Regions from separate parts of the Streptomyces sp. NPDC049040 genome, predicted to be linked through region 2. Evidence: riboswitches for the same ligand, from Rfam matches in the RefSeq annotation. Region 2 holds a riboswitch; each other region holds the start of a gene.
The links. A riboswitch is a leader RNA that binds a small molecule or an ion and turns the genes downstream of it on or off. The one in region 2 is predicted to bind thiamine pyrophosphate.
Positions count from the first base shown of each region.

Region 1: it holds a riboswitch for thiamine pyrophosphate, as region 2 does, so the genes downstream of both, thiC (phosphomethylpyrimidine synthase ThiC) here and ACGFMP_RS25755 (thiamine ABC transporter substrate binding subunit) in region 2, are expected to answer to the same signal.
Region 3: it holds a riboswitch for thiamine pyrophosphate, as region 2 does, so the genes downstream of both, thiO (glycine oxidase ThiO) here and ACGFMP_RS25755 (thiamine ABC transporter substrate binding subunit) in region 2, are expected to answer to the same signal.

Region 1 covers NZ_JBICTO010000001.1:564,215-567,445, forward strand. The annotation lists gene thiC (phosphomethylpyrimidine synthase ThiC) at 1-1,555, opposite strand, end outside; TPP riboswitch at 1,548-1,687, opposite strand; gene ACGFMP_RS02605 (YibE/F family protein) at 1,942-3,213, shown strand.
Region 2 covers NZ_JBICTO010000011.1:141,773-145,003, reverse strand. The annotation lists gene ACGFMP_RS25760 (ABC transporter permease) at 1-330, opposite strand, end outside; gene ACGFMP_RS25755 (thiamine ABC transporter substrate binding subunit) at 464-1,573, opposite strand; TPP riboswitch at 1,567-1,696, opposite strand; gene rlmN (23S rRNA (adenine(2503)-C(2))-methyltransferase RlmN) at 1,774-2,895, opposite strand; gene ACGFMP_RS25745 (phosphatidate cytidylyltransferase) at 2,950-3,231, opposite strand, start outside.
Region 3 covers NZ_JBICTO010000002.1:893,841-897,071, reverse strand. The annotation lists gene ACGFMP_RS08865 (NAD(P)/FAD-dependent oxidoreductase) at 1-1,135, opposite strand, end outside; TPP riboswitch at 1,322-1,431, shown strand; gene thiO (glycine oxidase ThiO) at 1,431-2,615, shown strand; gene thiS (sulfur carrier protein ThiS) at 2,612-2,818, shown strand; gene ACGFMP_RS08850 (thiazole synthase) at 2,822-3,231, shown strand, end outside.

The DNA.
Region 1 (3,231 bases), on a different contig from region 2:
GCGTCTCGTCGTGGAAGGCGCGGGCGGTGTCCGGGTCGAGGGCCAGGTTGAACTGGTCCTCCCAGCGGAATTCGAAGCGCGCGTCCGACAGGGCGTCGTCCCAGTCCTGGGCGCCCTGGTGGCCCTTGGCCAGGTCGGCGGCGTGCGCGGCGATCTTGTAGGTGATCACCCCGGTCTTGACGTCGTCGCGGTCGGGCAGGCCGAGGTGCTCCTTGGGGGTGACGTAGCAGAGCATCGCGGTGCCCCACCAGGCGATCATCGCGGCGCCGATGCCCGAGGTGATGTGGTCGTACGCGGGCGCGACGTCGGTGGTCAGCGGGCCGAGGGTGTAGAACGGGGCCTCCTCGCAGATCTCCTGCTGGAGGTCGATGTTCTCCTTGATCTTGTGCATCGGGACATGGCCGGGGCCCTCGATCATGGTCTGCACCTGGTGGCGCTTGGCGATGGTGTTCAGCTCGCCGAGGGTGCGCAGCTCGGCGAACTGCGCCTCGTCGTTGGCGTCGGCGATGGAGCCGGGGCGCAGGCCGTCGCCGAGGGAGTAGGTGACGTCGTAGGCGGCGAGGATGTCGCAGAGCTCGGCGAAGTTCTCGTAGAGGAAGTTCTCCTTGTGGTGCGCCAGGCACCAGGCGGCCATGATCGAGCCGCCGCGGGAGACGATGCCGGTCTTGCGGCGGGCGGTGAGCGGTACGTAGCGCAGCAGGACGCCGGCGTGCACGGTCATGTAGTCGACGCCCTGCTCCGCCTGCTCGATGACGGTGTCCTTGTACGTCTCCCAGGTCAGCTCCTCGGCGCGGCCGTCGACCTTCTCCAGGGCCTGGTAGAGCGGGACGGTGCCGATGGGAACGGGGGAGTTGCGCAGCACCCACTCGCGGGTGGTGTGGATGTTGCGCCCGGTGGACAGGTCCATGACCGTGTCGGCGCCCCAGCGGGTGGCCCAGGTCATCTTGTCGACCTCCTCCTCGATGGAGGAGGTGACCGCGGAATTGCCGATGTTCGCGTTGACCTTCACCAGGAACCGCTTGCCGATGATCATCGGCTCGATCTCCGGGTGGTTGACGTTCGCCGGCAGGACGGCCCGGCCGGCGGCGATCTCGTCGCGCACGGTCTGCGGCGCCACGTTCTCGCGCAGCGCGACGTATTCCATCTCCGGGGTGATCTCGCCGCGCCTGGCGTAGGCGAGTTGGGTGACCGGCTGCCCGTCGCGGGCACGCCGGGGGAGCCGCGGCCGGCCGGGGAAGACCGCGTCCAGGTTCCGCAGGCCCCCGCGGGGCGCGGTGTGCTTGATGCCGTCGTCCTCGGGGCGGACCGGACGGCCCGCGTACTCCTCGGTGTCGCCGCGGCCGATGATCCAGTTCTCCCGGACCGGGGCGAGGCCCCGCCGGACGTCGGTCTCCACCGCGGGGTCGGTGTAGGGGCCCGATGTGTCGTACAGCGTGACATCGCGCCCGTTGGTGAGGTGCACCCGGCGGACAGGGACCGCCACATCGGGCCGTGACCCGGTGAGGTAGCCCTTGTGCCAGCCGATTTCGCGCGTGCGTGCGTCCTGCGTGGTCATGAGACCTACTCCCTACGCCGGCATTACCCGGTAACAGGTTCGGCGGTCGGCGCAGCTGTGGCGTCGGCGTGTTGCCGCGTCCGCTGTCAGCGCCCTCTCAGCCCGGTGCTCCGAGCTCCCGCGTTTGCAAAGGTGGCCCCAACGGTAGCGGTCGGGTGCATACAGGCACCAGGGGCCCTTGCGATGATCAGCCGGTGGACTCACCCCATGAGCACGCGCACCGCCCACCGGCCGGCGGCCCGGCGCCCGTTCCCGGTCCCGATCCCTTTCCTCTTCCCGGTCAGGTTCCTGTTCCTGTTCCCGGTCAGGGGTCGGGACGTGGCGGCGGACCCGGCCACGGCACCGCGCACGGACACCCGCACGGGCACGGCCATGCGCACGGTCCGGTGCCGCCCGTCTCCCGGCGGCTGCGCCGGGTCATCACCGCGGTCCTGGTGCCGTTCGCCGCCGCCGTGGTCGTCGGCCTGGTCGTGCTGTGGCCGGGCGGCGCCCCGCAGCACGCCCGTACCGGTGTGGGCTTCGACCAGCAGACCCGGCAGGGCACGGTCGTGAAGCTGGTCACGGTGTCCTGCAAGGCCGCGGGCGCCGCCCCCGCCACCGACTCGGCCGGGGCGCCGGCCGGTGACGTCTGCCAGAAGGCGACGGTGGAGGTGACGTCGGGGCCCGACAAGGGCACCACCTTCACCGAGGTCGTGCAGCCGGACCAGACCCGCCGCTACACCGCGGGCGAGGGCGTCGTGCTGGCGTACGCGCCCACCGCCCCGCCCGGTCTGCGCTACTCGGTCACCGACGTGCGGCGCGGCCTCCCGCTGGCCCTGCTGGCCGGGATCTTCGCGCTCGCGGTGATCGTGGTCGGCCGGCTGCGCGGGCTGATGGCACTGGTCGCGCTCGCGGTGTCCTTCGGGGTGCTGACGCTCTTCATCCTCCCGGCGATCCTGCACGGCGACAATCCGCTGCTGGTGGCGGTGGTCGGCGGCAGCGCGATCATGCTGATCGCGCTCTACATGTGCCACGGCGTCAACGCCCGTACATCGGTCGCGGTGATCGGCACGCTGTGCTCGCTGTTCCTGATCGGCGTGCTCGGCTCGGTGTTCATCTCATGGGCTCATCTGACCGGGAACACCTCGGACGAGACCGGTCTGATCCACAGCCTCTATCCCGGCATCCAGATCAAGGGCGTCCTGCTCGCCGGTGTGATCATCGGCTCACTCGGCGTGCTGGACGATGTGACGGTCACCCAGGTCGCGGCGGTGTGGGAGCTCAAGGACGCCGACCCGGGCGTGAGCCGGCGCAAGCTCTACGGCGCCGGAATGCGGATCGGCCGCGACCACATCGCCTCGGTCGTCAACACGCTGGTGATGGCCTACGCCGGTGCCGCGCTCCCGCTGCTGCTGCTCTTCTCGATCGCCCGCAGCGGGGTGCTCCAGGTCGCGGGCAGCGAACTCGTCGCCGAGGAGATCGTCAGGACCCTGGTCGGCAGCATCGGCCTGGTCGCCTCGGTACCGCTGACGACGGCGCTCGCCGCCCTGGTGGTCAGCGCCGACCGGCAGCCCGCGGCGGCAGGCGCCGCACGGGGCGAAGGGCGTACGGACGCACGCGGCGGCGCCGCACGTACAGTGGCCGCCGGTGGCGGGGGCCACCGGCGGCGGGGGAAGTGACGGGAGCGGGAGAGCGAG
Region 2 (3,231 bases):
GTCGCGGCCGAGCAGCGCCAGGAAGGCGGAGCCGGCGACGACGGTCGGCAGCACGAAGGGCACGGTGACGACCGCGCGCAGCAGCCGCCGCCCGGGGAAGTCCAGCCGGGCGAAGACGTAGGCGCCGGGCAGCGCCACAAGCAGCGTCAGCGCGGTGGACGCGGCGGCCTGCCAGCAGGTGAACCACAGCACGTGGCGGATCCCGCCGTCGCCCAGGACGTCGCCGATCCGGCCGAACTGCCAGCTGCCGCCCTGGTGCAGGCCCCGAGTGACGATCGCCGCGACCGGATAGGCGAAGAAGGCGGCGAAGAACAGCAGCGGGAGCGCCATCAGGGCGGCGCGGACGGCGGCGCCGCGCCTTCCCGCGGCGCCGCCGGGGCCGCGGACGCGACCGGTGCCGCCGGGTTCGCCCTCCCCGCCGGCCCCGCGGTCGTACGCCGTCCGCAGCGTGCTCACCGTGCGCTCACTTCAGGACGATCGAATTCCACGCGCCGACCCAGTCGTCGCGCTTGGCGGCGATCTTGTCAGGCGCCAGTGTGGCGGGGTGGTCGATCTTCGCCCCGTACTTGACGAACACCGGCGGCTCGACCGCGTCCTTGCGCACCGGGTCGACGTACATCTGCAGCGGCATGTCCTGCTGGAAGGTCTTGCCCAGCATGAAGTCGATCAGCGCCTTGCCGCCCGCGGTGTTCTTCGCGCCGTGCAGCAGTCCGGCGAACTCGATCTGCCGGAAGCAGGTGCCGGTGGCCACCCCGACGGGTGACTGGGCGGGCTCGGGGGTGACGCCGACGACCTCGGCGGGCGGGCTGGAGGCGTAGGAGACCACCAGCGGGCGGTCGCCCTTGGCCTGCTTGCCGGCGGAGGAACCGGAGAAGCGGTCGTCGTAGGCCTGCTCCCAGCTGTCGACGACCTCGACGCCGTTGCTCTTGAGCTGCTTCCAGTACGCCTGCCAGCCGTCGTCGCCGTAGGTCGCGGCGCTGCCCAGCAGGAAGGCGAGGCCCGGCGAGGACGTCGAGACGTTCTCGGTGACGAGCAGGTTCTTGTACGCCGGCTTGACCAGGTCGGCGAAGGTCTGCGGCGGGGCCAGGTGGTGCGCGGTGAAGTAGGCCCGGTCGTAGTTGACGCACACGTCGCCGGAGTCGATCGGGGTGACGCGGTGCCGGGCGGCGTCGAGCTGCACATCGGCCGGCACCTGCGCGAGGTCCTTGGCCGCGTACGGGGTGAAGAGGCCGTTGTCGAGCGCCCGGGACAGCAGGGTGTTGTCGACGCCGAAGAAGACGTCACCGCGCGGGTGGTCCTTGGTGAGGATGGCCTGGTTGACGGCCGCGCCGGCGTCACCGCCGCGCAGCACCTTGACCGTGTAGCCGGTCTCCTTGGTGAACTCGGCCAGCACGGACTTGGAGGCCGCGAAGGAGTCGTGGCTGACCAGGGTGACGGTCTTGGAACCGCTCCCGGTGGACCCGGAGCCCGCCGTGTCCTTCGCCTTGGAGTCGCTGCCGCAGGCGGACAGTACGGTCGCCGCGGCGGTGGCCAGGACCAGCGCGCCGACGGCACGCCGAGGTGTGGTTCTCATCTGCGATGACTCCCTACGCCGGTATGACCCGGATCAGGTGGGAGGGTCTGCGGCCTGGGACCCCACGATCGGATCCCTCGCCGCACTCTCAGCGCCGTCGCAGGCGCTCCCCTGTCGGAATGTTCTTTTGTACGACCGAACGGTCGTCACGCCCTGGGCCGGTGTGCCCCGCAGGTCGCCGACCGTACGATAGCAGCAGGTCAGCGCGAAGCGGCCGCGAGCTGCCCGCAGGCGCCCTCGATCTCCTGGCCACGGGTGTCGCGCACGGTCACCGGCACTCCGTGCGCTTCGAGCGCGGCGACGAAAGCGCGCTCGTCCTCCGGCCTGGAGGCCGTCCACTTGGAGCCGGGCGTCGGGTTGAGCGGGATCAGGTTGACGTGCACCCGGTGGTTCTTCAGCATCCTGCCCAGCCGGTCGGCCCGCCACGCCTGGTCGTTCACGTCGCGGATCAGCGCGTACTCGATGGAGATCCGGCGCCCTGAGACCTCGGCGTAGTGCCAGGCCGCGTCCAGCACCTCGCGGACCTTCCAGCGGGTGTTGACCGGCACCAGGGTGTCGCGCAGCTCGTCGTCGGGGGCGTGCAGGGAGACCGCGAGGCGGCACTTGAAGCCCTCGTCCGCGAAGCGGTACATCGCGGGCACCAGGCCCACCGTGGACACGGTGATGCCGCGCTGCGACAGCCCGAGGCCGTCAGGCTCGGGGTCGGTGAGCCGGCGGATCGCGCCGACCACCCGCTTGTAGTTCGCCAGCGGCTCGCCCATGCCCATGAAGACGATGTTCGACAGCCGGGACGGCCCGCCCGGGCCCGCGGCCCCGGGAACCTCCCCGTCGCGCAGCGACCTCATGCCGGCGACGATCTGGTGCACGATCTCCGCGGTCGACAGGTTGCGGTCCAGCCCGGCCTGTCCGGTGGCGCAGAACGGGCAGTTCATGCCGCAGCCGGCCTGTGACGAGATGCACATCGTCACCCGGTCCGGATAGCGCATCAGGACCGACTCGACGAGCGTGCCGTCGAAGAGCTTCCAGAGCGTCTTGCGGGTGTCGCCGTCGTCGCACGAGGCGTGCCGGACCACGGTCATCAGCTCGGGCAGCAGGTCCTCCGCGAGCTTGCCGCGGGCCGCCGCAGGTATGTCCGTCCAGGCGGCGGGGTCGTCGGCGAACCGCGCGAAGTAGTGCTGCGACAGCTGCTTGGCCCGGAACGGCTTCTCCCCGAGCGCGGCCACCGCCTCACGTCGTTCGGCGGGCGAGAGGTCGGCAAGATGCCGCGGGGGCTTCTTGGCCCCGCGCGGCACGGCGAAAGTCAGTTCTCCGGGTGCAGGCATGATTCGTCCAGTGTCTCACCCTCCGGAGGAAGGGTTCACCGGTCGAGGGTGGGCTCAGCCCTTGCCGACGAAGGCGACCAACAGCAGCCAGACCACAGGGGCCGTCGGCAGGAGGCTGTCGAGGCGGTCCATGATGCCGCCGTGGCCGGGCAGCAGCGTGCCCATGTCCTTGATGTCGAGGTCCCGCTTGATCATGGACTCGCCGAGGTCGCCGAGGGTGGCGCTGACGGCGGCGGCCAGGCCCAGCAGCAGTCCCTGCCACCAGCGGCCGTCATCGATGAAGTACTGCATCAGCAGGGCGCCGGCCACCATGGCGAAGGCGATGGCGCCGAGCAG
Region 3 (3,231 bases), on a different contig from region 2:
GGGCCTGCGCCAGGTCGCGCGGCCGGTCCACGGCGAGCACCGCGGCCAGCCGCTCGCCGCGCAGCCAGCACACCGTCCAGGACGCCCCTGACGGGTCGCCGCGCATCAGCAGCGTGTCGTCGTCCGTGTGGTGGCCGGCGTACTGCACGAAGCGCCCGAACTGCTCGGACCAGAAGTAGGGCACCGGGTCGTAGCGCTCGTCGCCGCCCAGCACGTTCGCCGCGGCCGTCCGCGGGCCCTGAAGCGCGTTGTCCCAGTGGTGGATCAGCATCCGCTCGCCGTACCTGGCCGAGGGGAAGGACGCGCAGTCGCCCACCGCGAAGACGTCGGGGGCGGTGGTACGCAGCCGGTCGTCGGCCAGGACCGCGCTGTCGCCGCCCAGCCGCACGCCGGAGCCGGCCAGCCACCCCGTCGCGGGCCTGGCGCCGATGCCCACCACGACGGCGGCCGCCGCCAGCCGGCTGCCGTCGGCCAGCACGACGGAGCCGGGCTCGATCAGGGACACCGGGATGCCGGTGCGCAGCTCCACGCCCGCCTCCTCGTACCAGCCGCGCATGTGGGCGGTGACCACCGCGGGCAGCGCGCCGGCCAGCGGCCGGTCCGCCGCCTCCACCACGGTCACCTCGCAGCCGGCCTGCCGTGCGGCGGTCGCGAACTCCGCGCCGATCCAGCCCGCGCCCACCACCACGACCTGCTGCCGGGCGTCCAGCACGGGGCGCAGGGCGGCGGCGTCGTCCAGGGTGCGCAGCAGGTGGACCTCGGGCAGGCCCGCGGTCCCCGGCAGGGCGACCGGATGGGCGCCGGTGGCCACCACGAGGTGGTCGTAGCGCAGCGTGCCGGCTTCCGTGATCAGTTCGCGGTCCGCGGTGCGCAGGGCCTGTGCGCGCAGGCCGAGCCTGAGGTCGACGCCGAGCGCGTCGAAGTCGACGTCGAAGCGGATGTTGTCGACGGGAGCGCTGTCGGCACCGCCCAGCAGGACCGCCTTCGACAGCGGCGGCCGGTCGTACGGGGGGTGCCGTTCGTCGCCGAGCAGGACGATCCGGTCGCGCCAGCCCAGCTCCCGTAGGGCCACGGCGGTCTGCACCCCGGCCATCCCGGCCCCGACGATCACCACGACAGCGCTGCGCTCGCTCACGTACTCACCGTAGCGCCAGGGTGCCCCGGGGGCTGGCCTGCCCCGCCCCTGAGGCGCCCGCGTCGCCCCCGTGCGCGGCTCCCCGGGCGTCCCGCGGCCCGTCCCTGCGACGGCACGGCCCTCCCCGCGGGCGCCGGAGACGCGGGGGGTGGTGCGCCGCGGGCGGAGGGATAGGGTGAGCCGCGCAAGCGAACTCGCGGGAGCCCGGCGGACCGGGCTGAGAGGGCGGCTGACGGCCGCCGACCGTAGAACCTGATCCGGGTCATGCCGGCGAAGGGAGAGGAGCGGTAGTTCCATGCATACGGAAAAGCACGACGTGCTGGTCGTCGGCGGCGGGATCATCGGCCTGGTCACCGCGTGGCGGGCGGCGCAGCGCGGCCTGCGCACGGCGGTCGCCGACCCCGCGCCCGGTGGCGGGGCCGCCCACGTGGCGGCCGGGATGCTGGCCGCGGTCACCGAGCTGCAGTACGGCGAGCAGACCCTGCTCGACCTGAACCTCGCCTCCGCGGCCCGGTATCCGGACTTCGTCGCAGAACTGGCCGCGGCCACCGGTCTTGACACCGGTTACCGCCCGTGCGGCACCCTGGCCGTCGCGCTGGACGCGGACGACCGGGCGCAGTTGCGCGATCTGCACGCCTTCCAGACCTCGCTCGGCCTTGAGGCCCAGTGGCTGAGCGGGCGGGACTGCCGCCGGCTGGAACCGCTGCTCGCCCCCGGCGTCCGCGGCGGGCTGCGGGTCGACGGCGACCACCAGGTCGACCCGCGCCGGCTGGCCGCCGCGCTGCTGCGGGCGGCGGAGCTGGCCGGGGTGGTGTTCCTGCGGTCGGCGGCCGTCCGGGTGGAGTGCGCGGCCGACCGCGTCACCGGGGCGCTGCTGGCCGACGGCACGGCCGTCACCGCCGGCCGCACGGTGCTGGCGGCGGGCAGCGAGAGCGGCCGGATGGCGGGCATACCCGCGCAGGTGCTGCCGCCGGTGCGCCCGGTGAAGGGCCAGATCCTGCGGCTGCGGATCCCCCCGGCGCACGCGCCCTTCCTGTCCCGCACGGTGCGGGCGGTGGTACGCGGCAGCCATGTCTACCTGGTGCCGCGCGACAACGGCGAACTGGTACTCGGCGCGACCAGCGAGGAGTTCGGCTGGGACACCACGGTGACAGCCGGCGGGGTCTACGAACTGCTGCGGGACGCGCACGAGTTGGTGCCGGGCATCACCGAACTCCCGCTCACCGAGGCGCTGGCCGGCCTGCGCCCCGGCTCCCCCGACAACGCCCCGCTGCTCGGCTTGACCGCACTCGACGGCCTGCTGCTGGCCACGGGACACCACCGCAACGGGGTGCTGCTCACCCCGGTCACCGGGGACGTCATGGCCGAGGTGCTGACCTCGGACACCGGCGAACTCCCGCCCTACGCACACGCGTTCGGCGCCCAGCGGTTCGCGGCGGAGCGGCAGGAGCGGCAGGAGCGGCAGGAGCAGACCGTATGACGATCACCGTGCGCATCAACGGCGAGGCCCGCACCCTCGAAGGACCGATCGCCCTCGACTCCCTGGTGGCCACCATGACCTCCGCCCCCTCGGGCGTGGCGGCCGCGCTGAACGACACGGTCGTCCCCCGCACCCGGTGGTCCGCCACGCCCCTCGCCGACGGCGACCGGGTGGAAGTGCTCACCGCGGTCCAGGGGGGCTGAGCCATGACGGCGACCACCGGCGTCACGGCCGATCCGCTGCGGATCGCCGGCGAGGAGTTCTCCTCCCGGCTGATCATGGGGACCGGCGGCGCGCCGAGTCTCGACGTGCTCGACCGGGCGCTGGTCGCCTCGGGAACCGAGCTGACCACCGTCGCGATGCGGCGCCTCGACCCGGCGACGAAGGGCTCGGTGCTCTCGGTGCTGGCCCGGCACGGCATCCGGGTGCTGCCCAACACCGCGGGCTGCTTCACCGCGGGCGAGGCCGTGCTGACCGCGCGGCTGGCCAGGGAGGCACTGGGCACCGACTGGGTGAAGCTCGAAGTCATCGCGGACGAGCGGACGCTGCTGCCCGACCCGGTCGAACTCCTAGACGCAGCCGAGACGTTGGTCGACGACGGGTTCACCGTGCTGCC